DNA from 2 places in the Pedobacter flavus genome. Region 1 is predicted to be linked to the other one. Evidence: riboswitches for the same ligand, from Rfam matches in the RefSeq annotation. Region 1 holds a riboswitch; the other holds the start of a gene.
What was found. A riboswitch is a leader RNA that binds a small molecule or an ion and turns the genes downstream of it on or off. The one in region 1 is predicted to bind S-adenosylmethionine.
Positions count from the first base shown of each region.

Region 2: it holds a riboswitch for S-adenosylmethionine, as region 1 does, so the genes downstream of both, metH (methionine synthase) here and VRU49_RS09555 (O-acetylhomoserine aminocarboxypropyltransferase/cysteine synthase family protein) in region 1, are expected to answer to the same signal.

Region 1 covers NZ_JAZDQU010000002.1:768,623-773,565, reverse strand. The annotation lists gene VRU49_RS09565 (homoserine dehydrogenase) at 37-1,272, opposite strand; gene metX (homoserine O-acetyltransferase MetX) at 1,273-2,328, opposite strand; gene VRU49_RS09555 (O-acetylhomoserine aminocarboxypropyltransferase/cysteine synthase family protein) at 2,341-3,654, opposite strand; SAM riboswitch class I at 3,877-3,990, opposite strand; gene VRU49_RS09550 (hypothetical protein) at 4,203-4,493, shown strand; gene VRU49_RS09545 (trans-sulfuration enzyme family protein) at 4,494-4,943, opposite strand, start outside.
Region 2 covers NZ_JAZDQU010000001.1:1,092,226-1,097,168, reverse strand. The annotation lists gene VRU49_RS05065 (S41 family peptidase) at 1-402, opposite strand, end outside; gene murQ (N-acetylmuramic acid 6-phosphate etherase) at 576-1,385, shown strand; gene VRU49_RS05055 (hypothetical protein) at 1,388-1,954, shown strand; gene VRU49_RS05050 (Bax inhibitor-1/YccA family protein) at 1,993-2,733, shown strand; SAM riboswitch class I at 2,928-3,041, shown strand; gene metH (methionine synthase) at 3,122-4,943, shown strand, end outside.

The DNA.
Region 1 (4,943 bases):
CAGGGCTTTTTTGTTAAATAATGTGTACAGTAAAAATTAAATTATATCTAAATCTGTATTAGATTTTGAAGCCGTAGCTTGATAGCTTATTTTTCCTGTGCTAACCAGAAAAATGTCTTTGTTTTCTAAAATAGATTTGTTTTTTATTAATTCTGAAAGCTTAATTGTGCCGATAATATATTTGTAATCATTACTAAAATATTTTTCACTAATTAAATCGACTTTCAATTTTTCTATTGTGTATTCGTGCTGGTATCTTAAATATACTTCGAGTGATATATTATTGGTTTGTAGAATGTTAGCGTTTTGATGATGCTTTTTATATTCATATTTATAGTTATATCTTAACGCAGCTATATCACTTAAAACCGCCGCTCCAGTTGGATGGCCACCAGCACCTTTTCCAAAGAAAAATTGTTGATCTGCAAAGGCAGCCTGTACGGTTACACCATTATATTCATTTTCAACATTAAATAAAAAGTCGTCTGGCTTTACAAATTTCGGCATAACAAAAGTGATGATTTGTCGCTGACTTACTTTCTTTGCAGTAGGCACTAACTTAATTTTAAAGCCTTTTTCTTTTGCGAATTTTATGTCCTGTTTGGATATATTTTGTATGCCGATGTTAAATATTTTATCGGGATTTAAAAATAATCCATAAGCATGCGCTGTACCAATAGCTAGTTTAAATTTAGCATCATAACCACCAACATCTAAGCTTGGGTCTGTTTCTGCAAAACCTAGTTCTTGTGCTCGTTTTAAAGCTTCATTATAGCCTAATCCTTCATTGTAGAGTTTAGATAAAATATAGTTTGAAGACCCATTGAAAATCCCACTCAATGCATGTAATAGCTCATTGTCGTAATATTCTTCTAAGTTTCTAATGATAGGAATACTTCCGCATACGGCTCCTTCGTACAAAAGTGAGGTTCCATATTTTTGTTGTAATTCTACCAATTCTTCTAGATGGTGAGCAATCATCTTTTTGTTTGCACTTACTACATTTTTACCTGTTGATAAGGCCTTTTTAACAATATGATAAGCAACATCAGCATCGTCTATTAATTCTACAATGGTGTTTATTGAAGGATTATCTAATAATTCGTTATGATCTGTTGTGAATAAATTGTCTGGTAAAGTTCTGGGTTTTGAGGGGTCCTTTATGGCTATTTTCGTAAACTCTAGGTTTAAATCTTGTCCTTTAATTATATCGTATAATCCTTGACCCACTACTCCGAATCCGAAAAGGCCAATTTTTAATTTATTGTTCATTTATGCTGTTTTTATTAAGGGTATTATTTTTTTATTAATACTATCTTTTAGGAAATTTCCTATAATCTGAGTAAGTTGGTCTGTTTCAATTAAGAATCCATCGTGTCCATAATCGGATTTCAAGGTCTTAAAATTGGCGCCAGGGATATTTTCTGCTATCAATTTCTGTTCTTCAATAGGGAAGAGCACATCGTTTTCAATTCCAATAGTTAATGTATTGGCTTTAACCTGTTGTAATGCGTTTTTTAATGATTTCCTATCTCGAGCTACATTATGACTGTCCATTGCCTTGGTTAAATACCAATAACTGTATGCGTTAAATCGCTTGCATAACTTTTCACCTTGATAATTCTGATAACTTGCTGCTCTAAAGTTTTCTGTTTTCAAATGATCGCTCTCCAATTGAGTTAATGCATACGCTTCATAAGTTCGATAGGACAGAAGCGCAATACTTCTTGCTGTTTTTAAGCCTTTTAATCCGCCAGTTTGCGTATTGGCATAAAATGTTCTATCGGTAGATATTGCTAAACGTTGACTTTCATTAAATGCTATTCCCCAAGGCGAATGAAATGCGTTGGTGGCAATAAGAACCAAGTTTTCAATCTTATTAGGAGACATGATACTCCATTCTAATGCTTGCTGACCGCCTAATGATCCTCCAATTAATACTTTTATGTTTTTAACTCCAAGATGGTCAGCCAAAATTTTATGCGCCTCTACCATATCCCTAATTGTAATAGTTGGAAAACTTAAATAATAGGGGTTATTGGTAATTGTATGCGTGCTTAATGGTCCGGTTGTTCCATAACAAGAGCCGAGTATGTTTGCACAAACAATGAAATGGTCTTTGGGATTAAATAAATCATTCTCGCCAAAAAGTCCTTTCCACCAATCAAGTACCGTTGAATTTGCCGTTAGTGCATGGCAAACCCAAATAACATTATTTTGTTCGGCATTAAGTGTACCGTACGTTTCATAAGCAATTTCTAAAGCTTTTATTCGTTTGCCACTTTCAAGCTTAAAAGTTTTTTTGTGTTTATAGGTTAAAGTCGACATACCCTTTTTAACTTATTTTGTAGAGACCTTTATGGCATTAAATGCTTGTTCAAAGTCGTTTATAATATCATCAATATGCTCAATACCCACCGAAACTCTTAATTGGTTGGGTTTTACACCAGCTAATAATTGTTCCACATCACTTAATTGTTGGTGAGTAGTTACAGAAGGTTGGATAATCAATGTTTTGGCATCTCCAACATTGGCTAAATGAGAAACTAATTTTAAATGATCTATTAAGGCCGATGCTTCTTCCTTAGAACCTTTTATTTCGAAAGACAAAACGGCTCCGAAACCATTTTTTAAATACTTCTTGCCTAATTCATGATATTTATTGCTGGTTAGTCCGGGGTAATTTACTTCCTTAACCAAATCGTTATTTTCTAGCCATTTAGCTAATTGTAAAGTGTTTTCTACATGTTTTTGAACCCGTAGTGATAAAGTTTCTAATCCTTGTAGAAGTAAAAACGAGTTAAAAGGCGAAATGGCGGGGCCAATATCTCTTAGCCCTTCAACCCTTGCTCTTAGGATAAACTGGATATTACCAAAATCACTTCCAATACCAAAAACATCATTAAAAATTAATCCATGGTATCCTTCAGAAGGTTCAGAAAACTGAGGAAATTTACCATTACCCCAATTGTAATTTCCACCATCAATAATAACTCCTCCAATACTTGTTCCATGACCACCAATCCACTTTGTGGCCGATTCTACCACTATATTGGCGTCATTTTCTAAAGGTTTAAACAAATAGCCACCTGCACCAAAAGTATTATCTACGATTAAAGGTAAATCGTGTTTTTTAGCAATGGCTGATATTTTTTCGAAATCTGGAATACTGAAAGAAGGATTACCAATAGTTTCAATATATATGGCTTTAGTTTGATTATCGATTGCATTTTCAATGTTAACGGGTTCATCTATATTAACAAATTTGGTAGTTATACCTAACCGTTTAAAACTCACTTTAAACTGATTATAAGTTCCGCCATAAACATGTGAAGATGAAATGAAATTATCGCCAGCTTGTAGAATATTGGTAAGTGCGATGAATTGGGCGGCTTGACCAGAAGCAACTGCTAATGCAGCCACACCACCTTCTAATGCGGCAATTCTTTTTTCAAAAACATCGGTAGTGGGATTCATAATTCGGGTATATATATTCCCAAATTCCTTTAAGGCAAATAAATTTGCTCCATGCGATGCATTTTTAAAAGTGTATGATGAGGTTTGGTAGATGGGTACTGCTCTAGAACCAGTTGTTGGATCTACTTCTTGACCAGCGTGAATTTGTAAAGTTTCAAATTTATAAGATTGTGACATGATGATATTAATTAATAATGAAGATTAAATATAATTTTGGCGTACCCTGTTCTAGGGCCTCCCAGATTTTTGATCGCAATAAAAAAGGAAGAATTTTAGATAATTATATGCTGTAGCAGCACATATAAAATTGACAAAATGTGAAATTGCCAAAGAAAATTTTGTGTTCGAATGTGTGCTTAATTGCTGGGCACTTAAATAAGTAATTAATCATTTTAGTTAAGTTTATATACACCTCAATCACCATGATTGAAGTTCAGGAATTGGCACCTTCTCCTTTGGGGGAGGGTTGTCAGTGGGTTATAGAGCCTGTCTCTCGCCACTTCTTTATAAATCAACTTTATGTTGACTTTTTATTTGTTTCCAAATAATATTTCAAAGATAGGTTAAAAAAATATAATTAAGCAAATTTTATTTTGTTTAATTTTAATTAAATTGATGTAATTTTAAATATTAAACAGGTAAATATTTGGTTTTCTGTAGTTTAAATTTTTTATAAAATTTGGATGCAACTTATTATCAAACATTTCGTCTATTAAGTTAAGCGTATGAAAACATTAATAATAATAGCCGCCTTTATTTTGATAACGCTTTCTGGTAATGCGTATTCACGAACAAATATTTCTATTTGTACACTTTCGTCAGTTACTTTAATGAGTTTTCAAAAAATACAGCAAGAAGAAACCGTTAAAACAGATAGTATAAAATTTAAGAAAAACAACAAAAAGAAACCAAAGGGAAAATTACAGAAGGATCAACTACTTGATGATTTCCCTGCAGTAAAATTATTTGTTAATGGTTTTGAAAAAATTGTAAAAGGAATCGCTAATATTTTTTAGTTAGATTTTATCTAATGCATCGCTAAAATCCTGAATTAAATCTTCAATATTTTCTAAACCAACAGATACTCTTAATAAATTTTTTGGAGTTAAACTATTCGGTCCTTCAACAGAATATCTATGCTCAATTAAACTTTCTACGCCACCTAAACTTGTAGCTTGAGCAAATAATTTTAAGTTGTTGGCAATAAATGAAGCAGCCTTTTCACCATCTTTAATCGTTACAGAAAGCATACCACCACCAGATTTCATCATCCTTGATGCTACTTCATAGTTAGGATGAGATTTTAAGCCCGGGTATAATACGGATTCTATTTTTGGATGATTTTCTAAATATTCAGCCAATAATTGAGCATTTTGAGCATGACCTAACATTCTATAATGTAATGTTTTAATACTTCTTAAAAGTAGAAAACAATCGAAAGGACTAGGAACTGCGCCACCTATTTC
Region 2 (4,943 bases), on a different contig from region 1:
GGCCTGATATGCCGGCCCATCCTTCACTACCCCCGTAACCAATAAAGTATCATTTAAAACATAATACTGTACTCCTATCCCTCCAAAATTTCCTTCTAAATTTTCGGCAAACTCAAATGCATCAACTGGTGGCAAATAAGTACTATGAGGATCTAATTGATGTAATAATGAATCAATAGTTAAGTGCTTTAAACTATCTGGATTAACCTCATCCACATAATTTCTACCAATAATATTTATGATTTCAGAGCGTTTATCGTCTGATTGTTCATTAAAAGAAATTAAACTTGAAACAGAATAGCCCTGGTCTCTTAGAAACTTATATCCAAGAAACATTCCCAACGTTAAAGTTACAGAATACGTTAAGGCAATTAAGATATTATTTCGGGATGGCTGCTTCATTCATAGTTAGTTGAACAAAAGTACGAATATTTGCCTTTTATAACTAATAAATTAACCATATCAAATTAATTTTGTTTCACTAAATTTGCAATTTTAAAACTGTAAAGTTTTAAATAAAATAATAGATAAAATAGCTAATCATCCAAAACTAACGGATGAATAACAAACAGGATATGATAAGAATTACAGAGCAAGAATCGCTATACAATGATATTGATAAAATGTCGGTAAGTGAAATTTTGCACAGTATCAATAAAGAAGACCAAACAGTTGCAATTTCTGTACAAAAAGCAATTCCACAAATAGAAAAATTAGTAATTGCTGTTGTAGAAAGAATGATGTCGGGCGGCAGATTATTTTACATTGGTGCAGGCACAAGCGGCAGATTAGGCATAGTAGATGCATCAGAATGTCCCCCTACTTTTGGAGTAGCATTTGACAAAGTGGTTGGTATTATTGCCGGCGGTGATACCGCTATCAGAAAAGCGGTAGAAAATGCAGAAGATGACCCAAATCAAGCTTGGGTAGATTTGCAAGCATTTAATATTCAGTCTAACGATTGCTTAATTGGTTTAGCAGCATCAGGCACAACGCCCTACGTAGTTGGTGGCTTAAAAGAAGCACGCAATCATGGTGTTTTAACTGGCTGTATTATTTGCAATAACGGCGGACCAATAGTAGAACAATCAGATTTCCCTGTTGAAGTAGTGGTTGGCCCTGAATTTATTACCGGATCTACCCGTATGAAATCTGGAACTGCCCAAAAATTAGTACTAAATATGTTAAGTACTTCAGTTATGGTGCGCTTAGGAAGAGTTAAAGGGAATAAAATGGTTGATATGCAGTTGACTAACTTAAAATTAGTTGATAGAGGTACCAAAATGGTGATGAAGGAACTTGATATCGATCAAACTACGGCAGCTGCATTGTTAAAAAAACATGGCAGTGTTAGAAAAGCTGTATTGGCTCATAAGGAACAATAATTATGCATCAATTAGAACCGTTTTATCTATGGCGCGACGATTATATTGCCGCAGAAGATAAATTATCGCCCTTTTATAAGACGGAATATTCTGAATTTTATTTCGATAAACAGATTTATAATTACTTAATTCATCCCCAGTGGGACACCTTCGGATCTAATACACTTTATATAAAAGTATTATTTACAGATTACGATAGAGGCTATGCCATAATTGAATTAATTGGCGAATGGAATGACGCCATAAATAATGACATTATGCTTTTAAAACGGGAAATCTTAGAATTGATGATCGATGAAGGCGTAAATAAATTTATCCTTATTGGCGAAAATGTACTAAACTACCATACCTCCGACGATAGTTATTACGAAGAGCTTTTCCAGGATGTTGAAGATGGCTGGATAGTAGGTGTAAATTTTCAGGATCATGTAATCAATGAGTTCAAAAAAAACAATATAGATTATTATATCAACTTTGGTGGCGATCTAGATGATCTTCCTTGGCGCACGCTCAAACCACTTCAATTCTATAAAAAAGTTGAAGAATTACTGACAAAAAGATTAAATTAATTCAGTATTTTTATATCTACTTAAATAAAAACTACATAATGGAACAACAAAATTATAATTATAACGACCCAAATGTTATTATACAACAGGAAGGTTCAATTTCTAAGAAATTTTTCGCAAATGTCTTTTCATGGATGTTTGTGGCTTTATCTTTATCAACCTTCGCTGCATACTTTATTTCTCAAACCCCTGCTTTTTTAAGCATGTTGGTTACTGAAAAAGGATTATCTACTTTAGGTTATATCGTTACTTTTGCCCCACTTGGTTTGGTATTACTAATGAGCGCTGGATTAAGCCGTTTATCTTATGGTGCCTTGGTTGGGGTATTTATTTTATATTCCATTTTAACCGGTGCAAGCTTAAGTTTCATCATGTTAATTTATACCTCAGGTTCTATTATTAGCTGTTTCGCTGCTGCTGCAGGGATATTTGGTATAATGGCATTTTTAGGCTATACAACCAATATAGATTTAAGCAAGTTTGGACCTATCTTAATGGTGGGCGTTATTGGCTTAGTGATTGCAAGTTTAATTAATATGTTTATCCAAAGTGAGCAATTTAGCCTGTTTATGGCATTTATTGGTATTGCTGTATTTACTGCACTAACTGCTTACGATGTTCAAAAAATTAAAAAAATTGGCTTAGGAATTGAAGAAACTGGAGAAGATGTTTTTCGCGTTGAAACCAAAAAAATGGCTATTATGGGTGCTTTGTCGTTATACTTAGACTTCCTTAATATCTTCTTATTCCTTTTAAGAATTTTCGGAAATAGAAAATAATATAATTTAAATATTTTAAAAACCCTTCTTAATTCATTTTAAGAAGGGCTTTTTTTATTTAACTTATTTGTTTCCGCATCGTTAATTTTAGAATAAAATTTGTCAAACATTAAAAAAAATCAAAACTTTTAGTATTTAATTTTAAGAACCTCCATATTTTTTGGATTTAATCTTTCTTTATCGCACCTTTGTAAAACTTATAAAGAAAGACGGAGGGAATGGACCCTATGAAGTCTTAGCAACCTGTGCCAACAAGGTGCTACATTCTATTCCAACCTAATTTAAAAAGGTTTGGAAAAAGATAAGTAATGATTAGAAAACTACTCTACTTTCTTCTATAAGTCAACATTAAACTGCAATAACATAATTGGTTTTTGCAAAAAAATTTATGACGACGATCAGAGAAGAATTAAATAAAAGAATTTTAGTAATTGATGGTGCTATGGGCACTATGATACAACGCTATCAATTAACAGAAGAAGATTTTAGAGGAACGAGATTTAAAGACCACCCTTTAGACGTTAAAGGGAATAACGACTTATTAAATCTTACACGTCCAGACATTATAAAATCTATTCATTTAGCCTACTTAGAAGCTGGTGCTGATATTATTGAAACCAATACTTTTAGTACGCAGCGCATCTCTATGGCCGATTATAAAATGGAAGAACTTAGTTATGAGCTCAGTTTCGAAGGCGCTAAAATAGCTAAGGAAGCTGTAAAAGATTTCATGGTTAAAAACCCAAGTAGAACTTGTTTCGTTGCAGGTGCTATTGGCCCCACAAATAGAACGCTTTCTCTTTCTCCTGATGTTAATGACCCGGGTTTTAGAGCCATAACTTTTGATGAATTAGAAGCCGCCTATTACGAACAAGTGAGAGGATTAGTAGATGGCGGGGCAGATGTTTTATTAATTGAAACAATTTTCGATACCTTAAATGCTAAAGCAGCAATTTCTGCTATAAAAAAATACGATGAAGTAATTGGAAAGCATTCCGAAATAATGATTTCAGGTACCATTACCGATGCCTCAGGCAGAACTTTATCCGGTCAAACTGCAGAAGCTTTTTTAAATTCTGTAATGCACGCCACCCCATTAAGCATTGGTTTTAACTGTGCTTTAGGAGCTAAAGAAATGCGTCCACATATAGAGGAATTAGCAGCAAAAGCCAATTGTTATATCTCTGCTTATCCAAATGCAGGTTTACCAAACGAATTTGGCGCATATGATGAGCAGCCTCACGAAACGGCACACCTTGTAGACGATTTTATTACAGCAGGTTTTGTAAATATTGTTGGCGGATGTTGCGGAACAAGTCCAGATCATATTCAATGTATTGCCAATAAAGCTAAACAAGGAAAACCTCGAGTAATCCCAACTATTGACCCTTTTTTAAGGTTAAGTGGTTTAGAAGCGTTGACCATTACTCCAGAAAGCATTTTTGTAAATATTGGAGAACGAACCAATATTACAGGATCTCCCAAATTTTCTAAATTAATTTTAAGTGGTGATTATGATGGTGCTTTAACTGTTGCACGCCAACAAGTAGAAGGTGGTGCTCAAATAATTGATGTGAATATGGACGAGGGCATGCTCGATGGTGAAGCTGCCATGACCAAATTCCTAAACCTTATTGCTTCCGAACCAGATATCGCAAAGCTCCCAATTATGGTAGATAGTTCTAAATGGTCGGTTATAGAAGCAGGCCTAAAATGCATTCAAGGAAAAGCAATCGTAAATTCTATTTCACTCAAAGAAGGCGAACAGAAGTTTATTGAAAGTGCAAAAAAAGTAATGCGCTATGGGGCTGCGGTTGTGGTTATGGCCTTCGACGAAATTGGACAGGCCGATAGCTATGAAAGGCGAATTGAAATTTCGAAACGCTCATATGATATTCTTGTTAACAAAGTAGGTTTCCCTCCTCAAGACATCATCTTTGATCCGAATGTTTTAACCGTTGCAACAGGATTAGAAGAACACAATAATTATGCAGTAGATTTTATTAAGACTACCAAATGGATAAAAGAAAATCTTCCATTAGCAAAAGTAAGTGGAGGTATTTCCAATATTTCGTTTTCTTTTAGAGGAAATAATACGGTTAGGGAAGCAATGCATAGTGCATTCTTATATCATGCTATTAAGGCTGGATTAGATATGGGGATTGTAAATGCAGGAATGTTAGAGGTTTATCAAGAAATTGAACCCACTT